Regions from separate parts of the Leclercia pneumoniae genome, predicted to be linked through region 1. Evidence: predicted binding sites of a transcription regulator. Region 1 holds the regulator's gene; each other region holds the start of a gene.
What was found. Region 1 encodes LexA, which represses DNA repair genes until DNA is damaged. Its sites were predicted from a motif close to TNCTGTATGTACATACAGNA; they were not measured.
Positions count from the first base shown of each region.

Region 1 (4,212 bases):
GAACAGGGATTTGTCCACAAGGTGGAGTCGACGAACAGCTACGTGCTTTGCCATCTGTTCGATCAGCCGACCCACACATCAGCCATGTTTATCTGCGATCGCTGCGGTAGCGTGAAGGAAGAGAGTGCGGAAGGCATTGAAGACATTATGCACACTCTCGCGGCAAAGATGGGCTTCGCTCTGTGGCACAATGTGATTGAAGCGCACGGCCTGTGCGTGGATTGCGTTGAAGTTGAGGCGTGTAGCCATCAAAGTGAATGTCAGCACGATCACTCCATTCAGTTGAAGAAGAAGCCGCGCTAAAAACAACGTGGGCGGCCTGAGGCCGCCCTGGGTGTACTTCCTTGTACTACGGGTATTACCGGCTTACCAGCGGTAATCGTTACGGGTTTCCCAGTCTTTCACTTCCGATTCAGCCTGGTCTTTCTGATAACCATAACGTTCCTGAATTTTACCCACCAGCTGGTCGCGCTTACCTTCGATGATAGTCATATCATCATCAGTCAGCTTACCCCACTGTTCTTTAGCTTTACCTTTGAACTGTTTCCAGTTACCGCCGACTTCGTCTTTATTCATAATCGCATCCTCATCGTTCGGTGATTAGCCTTCGTATCGTCCGTTACGTTCATTTCCTGTTGGACTTGATAATTATTATAGTTAAGGCTTCGGCGAACGAGGCACTATTCAGAATCTTTTACCGTTACGCCAAACGAAACCGCTACATAAACCAGGTATTATTACGCCAGTGATGGCGCCAGATAAGCGCCTGCGACAGGCCACGCAGAGCCAGAAACACGGCCAGCGCCAGCCATAGACCATGGTTACCCAGCCAGGGCAATGTGAGTAGCGTGAGGCCAAACCCGGCGGCGGCGATCGCCATACTGTTGCGCATTTCAGCGCCCCGCGTGGCGCCAATAAACATGCCATCCAGCAGGTAACACCACACCCCCACCACCGGTAATATTATCTGCCAGACCAGGTAATGATTCGCCAGTTCGCGAAGTTCGGGCAGCGAGGTGAGTAAGGCGATGATGCGATCGCCCATTAAGGCATAAATGAGAGCAAACCCCAGTGCAACCAGCCCGGCCTGACGACAGGCGGCGCGCCATACCTCGCGTAGCTGGCCACTTTCGCGGGCACCATACGCCTGGCCGGAGTGCGCCTCCACCGCATAGGCAAAGCCATCCAGCGCGTAGGCAGTAAAGGTCAGCAGGGTCATCAGAACCGCGTTGACGGCGACGATTTCGGGCCCCAGCCGGGCGCCAAAGACGGTTAGTGCGCCAAAGCAGAGCTGTAACAGCAACGAGCGCAACATGATATCGCGGTTCAGAGCCATGAGTTTGCGGATATTACCGCGCCAGCTCGCTTTCAACATCGCCAGTGAGATGCCGCGCAGGGCCAGTACTCGCCAGACCATCCACAAGCCAATCAATAACGTGGCGTACTCTGCCACCGCCGTGGCCAGCGCGGCGCCCTGCACATTCATCTTCAGGCCCATCACCAGCCACAGGTCGAGTACGATATTAATCAGGTTACCCACTACCAGCAGGATCACCGGGGCGCGGGCATATTGCACCCCCAGCAACCAGCCGAGCAATACCAGGTTTGCCAGCGATGCCGGCGCGCTGAGCCAGCGTATTTCCAGGAAACGCCGTGCCTGAAGCAGCACCGCGTCGCTCCCCCCCACAATATGCAGGGCAAGATCGATAAGCGGGGTTCGCAGTAACACAATCAGCAGCCCGGCCCCCAACGCCATCAGCAGCGGCTGCACCAGCGCACGTGCCAGACGCAACGGATCTTTTGCGCCATAGGCCTGGGCAGTTAAACCGGTAGTGCTCATGCGCAGGAAGAGCAGCAGCATAAAGAGGAAACTGGTCGCCGTCGCGCCGATGGCCACGCCGCCAAGATAGACAGGGGAATCCAGATGACCTATCACCGCCGTATCGACCAGCCCCAGCAGCGGCACGCTGATATTGGAGAAGATCATCGGCAGCGCAAGACGCCATAACGCCTTATCGGCGGTAGTCAGCAGAGACATGTGAATAACCAGAGAGAAAGAGAACAGGCTACGACACAGTCGTAGCCTGTCGGGAAGAGATTACAGCCAGTCGCCGTTGCGGATAACGCCAACCGCTAAGCCTTCAATGGAGAAGTTGTTTTCACGCAGGTCAACAACGATGGGGGAGAATTCGCTGTTTTCCGGCAGAAGCTGAACAATGTTGCCCTGCTTCTTCAGGCGCTTCACGGTTACTTCGTCGTCGATACGCGCCACGACCACCTGGCCGTTGCGCACATCCTGCGTTTTATGCACTGCCAGCAGATCGCCGTCGATAATGCCGATATCCTTCATGGACATGCCGCTAACGCGCAGTAAAAAGTCTGCACTCGGCTTAAACATACCGGGATCAACCTGATAGTGACCTTCAATGTGCTGCTGCGCCAGCAGCGGCTCACCCGCTGCTACGCGGCCTACCAGCGGCAGGCCCTCTTCTTCTTCAACCAGCAAACGAATGCCGCGAGACGCGCCGGAGACGATCTCCAGAACGCCCTTACGTGCCAGGGCTTTGAGATGCTCTTCAGCGGCGTTCGGAGAACGGAATCCCAGACGCTGCGCGATTTCCGCACGCGTGGGTGGCATCCCCGTCTGGCCGATATGATCCCGAATGAGATCAAACACCTCTTGCTGCCTGGTCGTTAACGCTTTCATTCCGCCCCCTGGGTGTATATACAGTTATGCTGTGAGTATATACAGTCAAAGGCGATTTTGGAACCATAAACCGCACAAAAAACCAGAGACTTATTCGTTTTGTCGAGGCTTATCGAAAATGTCCCCACAGCAGTGAGAGCCAGGTAAAGAGCGCGACAAAGATACTTAACAATACCGCCGCCGAGCCCATGTCTTTGGCCCGCCCGGAAAGTTCGTGATAATCAGACCCGATACGATCCACTACCGCTTCAATCGCACTGTTTAAAATTTCGACTATCATCACCAACATCACCGAGCCAATCAGCAGCACGCGGGTAATAGGATCGACATCCAGCCAGCAGGCAATAATGATTGCCGCAATCACGGCAACGCTCTCCTGGCGGAAGGCCGCCTCGTTGATCCAGGCTGCGCGGATCCCTTTCCATGAATAACCAGCAGCTTTAATGATACGGGTTAACCCAGTGGTATTATTGGCCATCAAAAGAACCTTTATTGAAAAATAGCGTCAGTAACTATAGCTATAGAGCGTTGCCATACCGCCTGAAGTATGACGGGTAACAACAGAAATTTTGTGCGCATTCTGTTATCCTTGCGCCGCAATTGCATTTTTAACCAGAGGCTTTACATCGTTTATGTCTGGCTGGCCAAGAATTTACTACAAATTACTTAATTTACCATTAAGCGTCCTGGTAAAAAGCAAGTCTATCCCGGCAAATCCTGCGCCGGAATTAGGGCTCGATACCTCGCGCCCTATTATGTACGTTTTGCCTTATAACTCTAAGGCCGACTTGCTGACGCTGCGCGCCCAGTGCCTGGCGCATGATTTACCTGACCCGCTGGAGCCGCTGGAGATCGACGGCACCCTGCTGCCGCGCTATGTCTTTATCCACGGCGGGCCGCGCGTGTTCACCTATTACACGCCGAAAGAAGAGTCCATCAAGCTGTTCCACGACTACCTCGATCTGCACCGCAGCAACCCGAATCTGGATGTGCAGATGGTGCCGGTCTCGGTCATGTTTGGCCGTCGCCCGGGGCGCGAAAAAGGAGAAGAGAACCCGCCGCTGCGTATGCTGAACGGCGTGCAGAAGTTCTTCGCCGTGACCTGGCTTGGTCGCGACAGCTTTGTGCGCTTCTCGCCGTCCGTCTCTCTGCGCCGGATGGCGGATGAGCACGGCACCGATAAGATTATCGCGCAGAAGCTGGCGCGCGTGGCGCGTATGCACTTTGCCCGCCAGCGTCTGGCTGCTGTAGGGCCACGTCTGCCTGCCCGTCAGGATCTCTTCAACAAACTGCTGGCATCCAAAGCGATTGCCCGTGCGGTTGAAGACGAAGCGCGCAGCAAAAAAATCTCCCACGAAAAAGCGCAGCAAAACGCCATTGCGCTAATGGAAGAGATCGCCGCGAACTTCTCTTACGAGATGATTCGCCTCTCCGATCGTATCCTGAGCTTTACGTGGAACCGCCTCTATCAGGGCATTAACGTTCATAACGCCGAACGGGTGCGT
Region 1 covers NZ_CP071383.1:267,771-271,982, reverse strand. Annotated here, with positions in the region: gene zur (zinc uptake transcriptional repressor Zur) at 1-303, shown strand, start outside; gene JZ655_RS01250 (CsbD family protein) at 367-576, opposite strand; gene dinF (MATE family efflux transporter DinF) at 719-2,038, opposite strand; gene lexA (transcriptional repressor LexA) at 2,099-2,707, opposite strand; gene JZ655_RS01235 (diacylglycerol kinase) at 2,817-3,185, opposite strand; gene plsB (glycerol-3-phosphate 1-O-acyltransferase PlsB) at 3,340-4,212, shown strand, end outside.

Region 2 (4,212 bases), 1.9 Mb from region 1:
TAAGAATGACAAAGATTTCCGGGTAGGTATGGACGTGCAGTGATGGCCCGGCGCCATACGCTTCCTGGGTATAGCGCAGGACAGAAACCTGAGTACCAAACACCGTACCGTCGAAATTGCCGTTTTTAAGATCTGGCAGGGATAACCATGCGCCAGCATCGAGCTTCTGAGCTTTATCCGTCATAGAGGAACGCCTTTTTTTAGTCATGCCTTCCTAAAGGATAGTCTTTCGATCCTGAATTTCCTCACCCGTTTCGGGGTGGTAATAAGCATTCTCATTATCATTTCCGTTTGCTACTATCGGTCTCTCTAACTGTTCGTTATGGCTGTAAGGCGGTGTTATGTCGGCTGTGCAAAGTTATCGCTTATTCAACGTTGTGCTGGCGCGGAAAGAGAGGCTTTCCCCCTCGATGCTGCGCTGCGTGTTTAGGGGTGACGAGGTGCGTCATATGAAAATCGATGCGCCGGATCAACGTATTAAGCTGCTTTTCCCGTCGCTGAATGGCACCCCGGCGGCGTTAACGTCCGACGGTTCCTGGTGGGAACAGACGAAGGCACTGCCTGAAGATCGTCGTCCTGTACTGCGCACTTATACACTGCGTCGCGTCGATGTTGAGGCCGGGGAAGCGGAGGTAGAGTTCGTCATGCACGGGACTGATGGCCCGGCATCTGCCTGGGCGATGGGCGCACAGCCGGGCGATGCGCTGCAGATGGTGGCGCCAAACCGTGATTATCCAGAAGATAGCGGTGGGTATGAGTGGAATCCCCATCCAGAGGCCGAACGGGGACTGATTATTGCGGACGAAACGGCGTTGCCCGCAGTGAAGGGTATTCTGGAGCAGTTGGCCCATCGCGATACGCCGCCTCAGATTCAGCTATTTATTGAAGTGCCGAAGCAGGGCGATTGTAGCGATCTCAGCGCCTGGCCTTTTGCAGAAGTGCACTGGTTAGCGCGTGAACTGACCGGTGCCAGCTACGGCGAGGCGCTACTCCAGGCGGTAAAACAGCATGTGATGTTGCCTGACTATGCGCTGACCCGCTGTCAGGAAGTACAAGAAGAAGAAGAGGGCGAGTTACTGTGGGATCGCGCCGAAAGTGATAACCGCTTCCACGGTTGGGTAGCAGCAGAATCCACGACGGTTAAACATCTGCGACGTTACCTTATTGGTGAACGCAACGTGTCGAAAGAGACGATCAGCTTTTTGGCTTACTGGGCGCGTGGCCGCGGTGCGTAGCAGTGCAGCCTGGTATGTGGTTGAATAGGCCCAGGAATTAATCCGTCTGCGAGGTAGGCCGCAGTGACACTTCTTGAACAATTAACAGAGCTTGAATGTTCACTTCATAACGTCCGGCGAAAGGATGACGAATGGCTGGAAAAGATCCTTCATCATGAGTTCAGGGAGATTACACGTTCCGGTGTATGGGTTAGCCGTACAGAAACCATTGAAGCGCTGACGCATGAAGACGCCACCACGCTGATTCAGAGTAGCGATTTCCAGCTGATCTCCTTAAAAGAGAATGTCGCTCTGTTGCATTACCGAACCTTCAGCCCCGATGGCAGCAGACGCGCTCTTCGCACGTCATGCTGGATATGCGGTGATGATGGGCAATGGCAGCTAAGGTTTCACCAGGGGACACCAGAAGCTGATGGCGCATAGCGCGCCAGCGGGGTTGGCCTGGGGAGTACAAATAAACAACATTCCGGCTGCAACACCATTCCGGAACTGTTATACTGTATATAAATACAGTAGGAGGCATGAAATGGCTGTTGAAACAAAATTTGTAGTCGTAAGAAAAGGTGAAGAGAAAATGACATTTGCCAGTAAGAAAGAGGCGGACGCTTACGACAAACTGCTTGATATGGCAGATGCGTTCACCGACTGGCTGCTGCAAAGCGATATGCAGATGGATGAAACACAGGCTGAAAATCTGGGTCTGTATCTCGCCGAGCAGAAAGAGGCCGTGCAGCATATTCTGCGTACCAGTAAGCTCCCTGAATCAAATGATGCCGCAAGCGCAACGCCAGATGAGACCGCAGAGTCTGATGTGGCCGGCAGTAAGAAAATCAGGGCAGTGAAAGCAGCCTGATCGCCAGAGTATGTCATCGCTAATAACGACGCCGTAAGTGGGAAACCGCTTGCGGCTTTTTTTATGTCTGTGTGGCGCTGAGACTGAGTGATTGAGTAGAGCGTTGCCGAAACGGTTTGAACGTCGGCCTGGATACGTCAAAAAGATAATGCCGGTGATGAGAAGGAAAACGTCGCTAAGAGGCGGTTGTAGCAACAATCATAGAGTCCCGTGCAACAGACCAACGCAGCTGAGTCAAAGATAAGATGTTTGTGCCAAAGCCGGCCACAGCAATCAGTAACACAAACACCGTAGAATTAAGCTTATAATCATTTGGTGCGCATAATGTATATTATGTTAAATGCGATAATTACGTACTCAGCTTTAGATTCCCCGACCTCTGTTCCCCAATTAACTGGCCTCATTCCCGTCCTCTTCACGCATTTGCTCGTTCGTCCCCAATAAGAAAACTTAGCCATCAGCGAATTTTTACGCAGTACTGTTTTTATATACAGTGCACCGTATTTGCCACATTATTCCCCTTCTCTTTCTCACCCCGGAATGCAGGCGCTGCTTCGCTACACTACACTTCAACACGGCATGTTATCGCCATCCGATTGCCTGTTCACCAGCGCAACATTCATCCCGACTTTTATTCATTCCGCGAGGGGTCAATCATGTCATTTGTGACGACAAAAGATAATGTCAGTATCTTCTTCAAAGACTGGGGTCCTAAAGATGCACAGCCCATCTTTTTCCATCACGGTTGGCCACTCAGCGCCGATGACTGGGATAATCAGATGCTCTTCTTTTTATCCGAAGGCTTTCGCGTGATCGCGTCCGACCGTCGTGGTCATGGGCGTTCCAGCCAGGTCAGCGACGGGCATGATATGGATCACTATGCAGCGGATGTCTCGGCGGTGGTTGAACATCTGGATCTGCACAATGTGGTGCATGTCGGCCACTCCACCGGTGGCGGCCAGGTGGCGCGCTATGTCGCACAATATGGTCAGCCAGAGGGGCGCGTCGCGAAGGCCGTGCTGATCAGTGCGGTTCCGCCACTTATGGTGCAAACGCCAGATAATCCGGGCGGTACGCCGCTGGAGGTCTTCGATGGTTTCCGGCAAGGGCTGGCAGCTAACCGGGCGCAGTTTTACCTGGATGTCGCCTCGGGTCCGTTCTACGGATTCAACCGCGACGGCGCCGACATCTCGCAGGGCACCATTCAGAACTGGTGGCGTCAGGGAATGATGGGCAGCGCAAAAGCGCACTATGAAGGCATTAAAGCGTTTTCAGAAACCGATCAGACCGAAGATCTGAAGGCGATAACGGTACCCACTCTCATTCTTCAGGGTGATGACGATCAGGTGGTCCCCTATAAAAACGCCAGTCTGCTTCAGGAGAAACTCGTCTCTGACAGCACGCTGAAAGTCTATCCTGGCTATCCGCACGGTATGCACACCACTCATGCGGAGAGCATCAATCAGGATCTTCTCGCCTTTATACGGGGCTGATCGCCCTGCCCTTTAATGAGCAATGCCGCATGCGCTAAGGCGTATGCGGCATATTTCATGGGTAACTCAACCCGGCAGCGAGGCTTTCAGGCGACGCACTGCTTCCTGCAGGTTTTCATCGGTCACGCTGACATAAGACATGCGTAAGGTACTGTGGTCCGGTTCATTGCAGTAGAAGAACTCGCCCGGCACGTACACCACGCCGTTGTTGAGGGTCGTTTTCAGCCATTCCGTGGTATTCATCTCGTATTTGAATTTCGCCCACAAGAACATCCCGCCCATGGGTTTATGGAAGGTCAGATGATCGCCCAGCTCGCGTTCAACCAGCTGGCACAGCGTCTCGCATTTATGCTTATAGGCTTTGCGGATCAGCGCAATTTGCCCTGGCAGTCGACCACTTTCCAGATAATGATAAGTGAGGGATTGGGACAAGGTACTGGTATGCAGATCCGTCGCCTGTTTCAGGTTCACCACCTGCCGTTTAATCCAGGCCGGCACCACCAGCCAACCCACCCGTGCGCCTGGCGCGAGGATTTTTGAGAAGGTAGAGGTATAGATGACGTTATCGCTGTTATCCATCTCTTCAGCCCAGGCTTTCAGAGGCTTGAAAGTGTTATCGGTAAAGTTAATC
Region 2 covers NZ_CP071383.1:2,212,065-2,216,276, reverse strand. Annotated here, with positions in the region: gene JZ655_RS10660 (cupin domain-containing protein) at 1-184, opposite strand, end outside; gene JZ655_RS10655 (siderophore-interacting protein) at 342-1,235, shown strand; gene JZ655_RS10650 (nuclear transport factor 2 family protein) at 1,299-1,658, shown strand; gene JZ655_RS10645 (YebG family protein) at 1,762-2,088, shown strand; gene JZ655_RS10640 (alpha/beta fold hydrolase) at 2,745-3,581, shown strand; gene JZ655_RS10635 (aminotransferase-like domain-containing protein) at 3,648-4,212, opposite strand, start outside.
Region 2: JZ655_RS10645 (YebG family protein) is a predicted target of LexA. The motif match lies at 1,731-1,750, and genes of this name have one in related genera.

Region 3 (4,212 bases), 590 kb from region 1:
CCGCATCCCGTGACGCCTTTGTTCAGTTGCTGAATGCCACACCAAACGGCGTGATCCGTAACTCCGACGTAGCGAAAGGGGTGGTGGAAACCTCCCTGAACGTGGGCGTGGTGACCATGAGCGACGACAGCGCAGAAATCATCTGCCTGATCCGTTCACTTATCGACAGCGGTAAAGAGTACGTTGTGAGTATGCTGGAATCACTGGGTGCCCTGGCCGGAGCGAAAACATCCGCAAAAGGCAGCTATCCAGGCTGGCAGCCGGACGCAAGCTCGCCGGTAATGGCTCTGGTTCGTGAAACCTACCAGCGTCTGTTCAACAGCACCCCGAACATTCAGGTGATTCACGCCGGTCTGGAGTGCGGTCTGTTTAAAAAACCGTACCCGGATATGGACATGGTGTCTATCGGCCCAACCATTACGGGTCCGCACTCGCCAGACGAGCAAGTTCATATCGAAAGCGTGGGCCACTACTGGACCCTGCTGACAGAACTGCTGAAAGCCATCCCGGCGAAGTAAGCATTTCTGCTCGCCATCCAGCCCGGCTCCGCCGGGCTTTTTTATAACCCCAGCAACAGCTGCCGCTCTAATTGCGGATCCAATAGCGTGACGTGTAACCCCACCAGCCGTACGCCCCGCCCTGCCCGACGCTCTGCCCAGGTTTTCTTTGCAGTGGCGACAAGGTCGTCTTTGTTGAGACGCGGCCAGACGTGCTCCTGGGTCGTCTGCTGAAAATCATTAAATTTAAGTTTGACCCCCTGACGGGCAATCAACAGGTCTGGCTTCACTTTCGCCAGTCGCCGCTCTAGCTCGGGATAGAGCTGTTCGGTAATGATTTTTTCACACTCCGCCCAGTCATGAATGTCATCACTCAGGGTGCGCTCCACACCAACCGATTTTCGCAGCCGCTCGCTGTTGACGTCGCGATCGTCAATCCCCTGGCTTCGCTCCCACAACACCCGGCCAAATTTACCGAACCGCTTAAGGAGCATAGCAAGATCGCTATTTTGCACATCTTCGCAGGTGCGAAGCCCCATGCTCTCCAGCTTTGCCGCAGAGACTTTGCCCACCCCGGGGATTTTACTGAGCGGCAGGGTTTTTAAGAACGCCGGGACGTCATCGGGCGTGATCACATACTGACCGTTGGGCTTATTAAGATCGGACGCGATCTTGGCCAGGAATTTTACCGGCGCCACCCCCGCCGAGGCGGTGAGGTTGAGTTCGTTGGAGATGGTTTGGCGAATCTCCTGCGCCATCAACGTTGCCGAGCCGTGGCAATGCAGGCTTTCCGTAACGTCGAGATAGGCTTCGTCAAGCGACAGGGGCTCAATGAGAGAGGTGTAGCGGGAGAAGATATCGCGAATATGCAGCGACGCTTCTTTGTAGGCCTCAAAGCGCCCGGGCAACAGGGTTAAGTGGGGGCAAAGCTTCAGGGCCATCGCCGTAGGCATGGCGCTGCGCACGCCAAATTTGCGCGCCGGGTAGTTTGCCGTGCTGATGACGCCCCGCTTTACGCGGCTGCCGCCGATAGCAATGGGAATATCCCGCAGCGCCGGATTGTCCCGCATCTCTACCGCAGCAAAAAAGCAGTCCATATCGACATGAATGATTTTGCGCATTCCATTCACCATACCTGTAATTGCATACAGTATAACAAACAACATTTAATGCGACAGCCGTTTTAGCGTCTCATTACCGTCATACGGCTATGTTAAAAAGAGAACCCTATAAAAACCTTATAATTCATTATTTTAAAAAATCTCTGGAGATCGTTTCATGAACAAACGGATTGCCGCCTCGCTGCTGTTTCTCAGCACCTCGCTCTGGGCCAGCCCAGAAATCATTGCGCATCGTGGCGGCACGGGCGACGCGCCAGAAAATACCCTGCCGGCCATTAAGCTGGCGCTGCAAAATCAGGCTCAGGCCATCTGGATAACCGTACAGCTTAGCCGTGACGGCGTGCCGGTGCTTTATCGTCCCAGCGACCTGCAGGCGTTAACGTCAATGAAGGGAAAAGTTTCTGCCTACACTGCTGCCGAGCTTACGACCTTTAATGCCGGTACCAAATGGAAAGAGACGATTGCCGATGCCACCATCCCGACGCTAAAAGCCGTACTGGAACAGTGGCCAGAGACCCGGTTCTTTATTGATATTAAATCGCCGGATGCGGCGCCGGAGGAGATGGCGAAACAGTTGACGGCCACCCTGCAAGAGACGAACAGCTTACAGCGGGTTCGCGTTTACTCCACGGAAGATCGTTACCTGGACGCATTGCCGCCTACGGTACCGCGTTTTGTGACCCGCAGTGAAACCCGGACTCGTCTGGCAAACATTTCGCTGAATCATCTGTGCGATGCCCCAGCCAAAACCATGGATGAATACTGGTATGGCCTGGAGCTTAACCGTAAGGTTGAGATAGTCGAAAAATTCACGCTTGGCGAAGGCATTTCGCCGGCGACGCTGACGTGGGACAAAGAGGCGATGACCTGTTTCCGTTCGCAGGGGAATGCGCACATTATTTTACTGGGCATCAACGCCAGCAAAGATTTCCAGACTGCAAAAATGCTGGGTGCCGACGGTGTCGTGGTCGATTCCCCTGCGCAGGCCAGCCAGTGGCATTAATCGTTAATCAGGCCGCGAGCGCGGCCTGATGATTTTAGAGTATTCTGCCCTGCTGACGCCGGGCATCACGTTCCATCCGTTTTTTCCGCGCATCGCACGGTTCCGGGCAGTCGCACACTTTCTCCATGCCCAGGGAGGAGATCCCACCGCAGCTGCCCTGCAGGCTTTTACGCTTGATGATCCAGCCGAGCGACATGGCAAAGATAACCAGCACAAATACCGCAAAGGTGGCGATAAAAACAAACATATCAGCCTCCGAAGTCGTCCAGCATGATGTTCTCATCCTCCACGCCAAGATCTTTCAGCATCCTGATAACCGCCGCGTTCATCACCGGTGGACCGCACATGTAGAACTCGCAGTCTTCCGGCGCGGCATGGTTCTTGAGGTAGTTCTCATACAGCACGTTGTGAATGAAGCCGGTATAGCCCGTCCAGTTATCTTCCGGCTGCGGATCGGAGAGCGCAACGTGGAAGCTGAAGTTAGGATTTTCTCGCGCCAGCTGTTCAAACTCGTCATCGTAGAACATCTCACGCCGCGAACGGGCACCGTACCAGAAGCTGATTTTACGCTTACTGCCAAGACGCTTTAGCTGATCGAAGATATGTGAGCGCATCGGCGCCATGCCAGCACCGCCGCCGATAAAGACCATTTCGGCCTCGCTCTCTTTGGCAAAGAACTCGCCAAACGGCCCGGAAATCGTGACCTTATCGCCCGCTTTCAGCGACCAGATATAGGAGGACATAATTCCCGGCGGCGCATCAGGCACGCCCGGGGGCGGCGTGGCGATACGCACATTGAGCATGATGATGCCCTTCTCGTCCGGATAGTTGGCCATGGAGTACGCCCGCAGCGTGGGCTCTTTGACGTCAGAGACGAAGCGGAAAAGATTAAATTTATCCCAGTCCGCACGGTACTCGTCAGGCACATCAAAATCGGCGTAAGCCACGGTGTGTTCGGGACATTCGATTTGAATATAACCCCCTGCACGGAAGGGAACATCTTCGCCTTCCGGTACCCGCAGCTTCAACTCCTTGATAAAGGTGGCTTTGTTATCGTTGGAGATCACTTCACACTGCCACTTCTTAACGCCGAAAATCTCTTCAGGCAGTTCGATTTTCATGTTCTGGCGCACCGCCACCTGGCAGGCCAGACGACATCCCTCTTTCGCCTCGCGCTTACTGATATGCGCAAGCTCGGTGGGGAGGATGTCACCGCCCCCCTCTTTCACGACAACCCGGCACTGTCCGCAGGAGCCGCCGCCGCCGCAGGCGGAGGAGACGAAAATGCCGTTGCCGGAGAGCGTATTGAGCAGCTTATCACCCGCCGCGGTGCGAATCTGTTTGTCCGCTTCATCGTTAATATCGATCGTGACATCACCGGCATTAACCAGCTTCGCACGCGCCACCAGAATCAACCCGGACAGCATCAGAACGATGAGCGTAAACATCACGACGCCAAGAATAATTTCCATTTATTAAGCCCTTATAGCTGCACACCGGAGAAGGACATAAAGCCCAGCGCCATTAAACCGGTGGTGATAAAGGTGATCCCTAAGCCGCGCAGACCGGCCGGCACGTTAGCGTATTTCAT
Region 3 covers NZ_CP071383.1:862,149-866,360, reverse strand. Annotated here, with positions in the region: gene pepD (cytosol nonspecific dipeptidase) at 1-518, shown strand, start outside; gene dinB (DNA polymerase IV) at 560-1,618, opposite strand; gene JZ655_RS04020 (glycerophosphodiester phosphodiesterase family protein) at 1,776-2,621, shown strand; gene nqrM ((Na+)-NQR maturation NqrM) at 2,656-2,868, opposite strand; gene nqrF (NADH:ubiquinone reductase (Na(+)-transporting) subunit F) at 2,870-4,093, opposite strand; gene nqrE (NADH:ubiquinone reductase (Na(+)-transporting) subunit E) at 4,105-4,212, opposite strand, start outside.
Region 3: dinB (DNA polymerase IV) is a predicted target of LexA. The motif match lies at 1,631-1,650, and genes of this name have one in related genera.

Region 4 (4,212 bases), 2.2 Mb from region 1:
TGCAGGTCGAAAGCTTGATCGATACCAAACAGCCAAAGCCAATACCAGGAAACCTGCTTTAAAGGTTCTAAAAGCTAAATTCGGTTTTAATAATTGGATGGCAAAAGTCATGGGATCATAATGAGCGTGGAGTACCGTATTGTGGATATCAGTATGCGCATGCTGCAGAGCTGTGCCACGCCCGAGGTTTCCCGGAGTGGTAGATCATCGACCGGGACTATCGTGGTATGAAGTATGCGAAGGATAAGCAAGTTGCCCGGTGTGGCAATTCAGTACTAGGGCCGTTTGCTGAAGCACGGGTAAGGACAACATGCCAGAAATGCGCATCATTAAGAATGCGACATAATTGACTAAAATGTAGCCGCGAAGTCGCGGCTACATTTTAGCGCTTTGTCCGTTTGAAACGGGGGAGGAAACGATATTTTTATCAGGCAGTTAGAACTTTCTGTTTCTAAAACTGGAATACATCATCAGATATCTTTTAATATTGCGAAGTGTCATCAATTTCATCAGCGTTCGCGAACTCATGCTTTTATTACGGATATAGTACAGGGTAAAGAGTTGATATTTTCTACTGGAAGCATCTAATTTAGATTTATGCTTTCGATAGAAATCCAGATAACCTGCGAACTTTCTCCCTGAGCATGTAATTCGAACTTCTCCATGATTTACATAAAGCACTTGAGTAATGTCATCCAGTTTGAATGGGTCGCCATATGTTTCAGCCAATCGATAAAAAGCATCATAATCCTGCGCTGCGCTTAAATTCTCATCAAACAATGTTTTACGCAGTCTGTCGGTTAATGTCAGGATCTGATTGCCAATTATATTTCTTTTATCAAACAGGCTCTTTTTGTATGCGGGTTTAGGATAATCTTTCAATTCGCTTAAATTTTGGTAACTATTGCTTTCACATAGGTAATCATTTGCATACAAAAATGCGTGAGTCTCAAGCTTGTACTGATAGGCAACAAACGACGAAAGACGGGTAGGTAGCCATTCGTCATCATCATCCAAGCCTGTAATCAAATAGCCTTTGGCCATTTTTATGGCCTGATTTCGGACAGCGCAGGCACCCGAATTAAATTCGTTACGAATATAGGTTATACGTGGATCTTTAAGTTCAGCAACAAATGCCTGCAGCTTCTCAAAAGAAGAGGAAAAATCATCAATAATGATAAGTTCCCAATGAATATAATCTTGCCTAATTACAGAATTTATAGCCCGTATTGTCAGCGCTTCACGATTCCATGTCGGCATGTAAACAGTGATAAGAGGTGTAGCGGTCAACGTAGCCTCCGGCACGTAATCATTATCCATCAATGCACCAGTAAAACTTGCGGCTTTGATATTACTTCCAGAGAAGTCAACGCCAGCGCAAACCGCATGATCGAAGATAGCCCCCTCTGTATTGCAGTGACTCATATTAGCCCCGTTAAGATTGGCAAATGAGAAATTAACCCCACGTAGATCACTGAAAGAAAGGTCACTTCCGGATAAGTTGATATTTTTCAAATTTAGCCTCCGGAGGTCCATAAAACGCAAGTCAGCGCCTGCTAGATCTGAATAATAGTCTGGATTTTTTAAAGATTTATTGTGATGTTTGAGCAATTTTCTCTGTGCCACTTTTTTGCTGTTCATGTTTAAATTTTTTGCTTTATGTAAGCGCATATAACAAACATTCTGCACAGTTAAACACTGCTGTTGCTGTTCAGCAATCATGCCAATAATTTTTAGGATATATGCCATGGAACTTACAAAAAAAGACGATCATGTTGCCTTAACAATAAAGCAACTTAAGGTTAAATTTTATGTAACCTCTTGGCCTTGACCACTCGAGAAGACAATGCTTCCGAAACAGCCTGATCGATAAGTAACCAAACATGGAGCGAGGCGTACGTTGTGTGCAAGGATCTCCTGGGGTTTCTAACAAAACATGGTCGATGCGTCCTTATCTTCATCAATACAAACCGCATTTGATGCCCCGAAATTATTGCAAACCAGAAATGAGAGGTTTATAAAGTAACTGTATAAATATACAGTTTTTCAGCGAGGAGGGAAAAATGAAAGTTGATTTAACCATTGATCGGACTAAAAAACTTCCAGATGGCGCGCTCCCGGCGCTTCAAACAGAACTATCTAAACGATTACAGAATGAGTTTGAAGATTGCTCGGTGACTATTCGGCGCGCAGGTATGGATGGGTTGAGTGTTTCTGGTGGTGAGAAAGACGTTAAAACGAAAGTTGAAGAAATCCTCCAGCAGACCTGGGAAAGCGCTGACGACTGGTTTTATTAATACAGCATTCAATGACTTTTCCAGGCTGAAGGGGGGACTGGTGAAACAAAAAGAAGAATTACCAAAAAAGGGATATGCGGTCATTAGGTGTCACGATGGGGTTATCGTTGCACGACTGCAATCATTTCCAGAATGTGAGCGAGCGCTGATGTACAGGCGTGGCGATGAAGTATCCTTCATGCCGCTCCAGCGAGATGAGATAGTAGGCACACCAACACTCTTTACACAGATGCTGGAGAAGGCGGGTATTCGCGTTTCTCTAAACTCTGATACACTCCCCTCATAGGCCTGAACAACCTATACCTGCTGCGCCACTGGAGAGATACCATGGCGCAAAAACCAATCAATAAAACCTTACCACTGACCCCATCCGGGGACAGCGTTTTTTTATTGTCTGCAGCTTTACGGGAGCAGGCGTGAAAAAGAGCTGGTTCACCCACACCAATCTGACTACAGACGAAGCAGAGGAGCTGGTTAAGCGCTATCGCGAAAAAGGCGTTCGCGTAGAGAAAACCCTCGACATGGATCCGCGATACTGGACCGTAAGCGCAGAGCTGCCCCAGCAAAAGTCCAACCCAAAAACAGTACAAAGCATGCGTTCCCGTGCGTGGGGTCACTCATGAAAATCTATAACGTAGTGCCGATGGGCAAGCCACGCATGACCCGCGCAGACAAGTGGAAGAAACGACCAGAAGTGCTTCGGTACCGGGCATTCTGCGATCACGTCCGTTTGCTTGGAGTTAAGCTGCCAGAGGCAAACTCCCACGTTACGTTCATCCTCCCCATGCCCAAGAGCTGGAGCAAGAAGAAACGCGCTGAAATGAACGGCAAGCCTCACCAGAGCAAGCCCGATAAGGACAATCTGGAAAAGGCGTTGCTGGATGCACTATTCGAGGATGATGCCCATATCTGGGATTCACGCGTAACGAAACTTTGGGGAGAAGTAGGGCAAATCATTATTCGGGAGATTAACTGATGCGAGCGTTATTAAAGCCAGTTATAGCCCGGGAACTTGGTGTGGTTCTGCTTAAGCCGGGCAGTGAACTAATGAGCCTTTTCAGCGGTGGCAGGGTTCTGGTGGAACGCCAGCCTGAAAGCATGAAAAGCTACCCAGCTGGCCGAGTTCCCGATGCTCTGCAGCCGTTGGCTTTCGAGCAGGATCTGATCCCATTCTTCCATTCGGAGAAAGTGATTTACGCAGCTGGTGGGCTGCCAAGTCTTGAGAACTGGTTACTCAGGAGTAGCTCTGGGCATTGCCAGAACGAACATAGCGATTATCACTATCACGAAATGACCGTCATGCGACACGACCCAGGCGCGCTTCGGTTGTGCGGCTACTGTGACAACTTATTGAGAGGGCAGTATACAGAAGCGCTGGCAGAGCTGGCTCGTCAAAACCTCATCGACTGGATTCTGGACACCATCCGCTCCACGCTTCTGCTGGACAAGACTCGCCAGCTCTCCCTGTCTGAGTTGTGCTGGTGGGCTGTCATTAAGGGCGTTTTCGGAGAGCTGCCAGAGTCCTTCGCACGTAAGGTCCTTCGATTACCTCAGGAGAAGATGAGTAATCGGGAAAGTGACATCGTCCCGAGTGTGCCGGCCACCAGCATTATCGCTGACAAAGTGGCTGAAATGCCTATTCCTCAACCCGTAGTTGTCACTGTTGTTGAACCTGAATCGCCGTTGACCTTCATGAAGCGCCCCAAGCGCATCCGCTGGGAGAACAGCAATTATCTTGCCTGGGTTAAAACCCAATCTTGCGCCTGTTGTGGTCAGCAGGCTGATGACCCCCATCACTTAATCGGCTGGGGGCAGGGTGGTATGGCAACGAAAGCGCACGACATTTTTGTGATCCCGCTCTGCCGTATCCATCACACCGAACTGCATAACGACCCGGTTGAATTTGAGCGCAAGT
Region 4 covers NZ_CP071383.1:2,424,288-2,428,499, reverse strand. Annotated here, with positions in the region: gene JZ655_RS11725 (hypothetical protein) at 1-62, shown strand, start outside; partial or broken gene JZ655_RS21405 (DNA cytosine methyltransferase) at 118-346, shown strand; gene wcaA (colanic acid biosynthesis glycosyltransferase WcaA) at 436-1,320, opposite strand; partial or broken gene JZ655_RS21400 (pentapeptide repeat-containing protein) at 1,402-1,536, opposite strand; gene JZ655_RS11715 (DinI-like family protein) at 2,064-2,297, shown strand; gene JZ655_RS11710 (hypothetical protein) at 2,338-2,583, shown strand; gene JZ655_RS11705 (hypothetical protein) at 2,714-2,920, shown strand; gene JZ655_RS11700 (RusA family crossover junction endodeoxyribonuclease) at 2,917-3,273, shown strand; gene JZ655_RS11695 (DUF968 domain-containing protein) at 3,273-4,212, shown strand, end outside.
Region 4: JZ655_RS11715 (DinI-like family protein) is a predicted target of LexA. The motif match lies at 2,025-2,044, and genes of this name have one in related genera.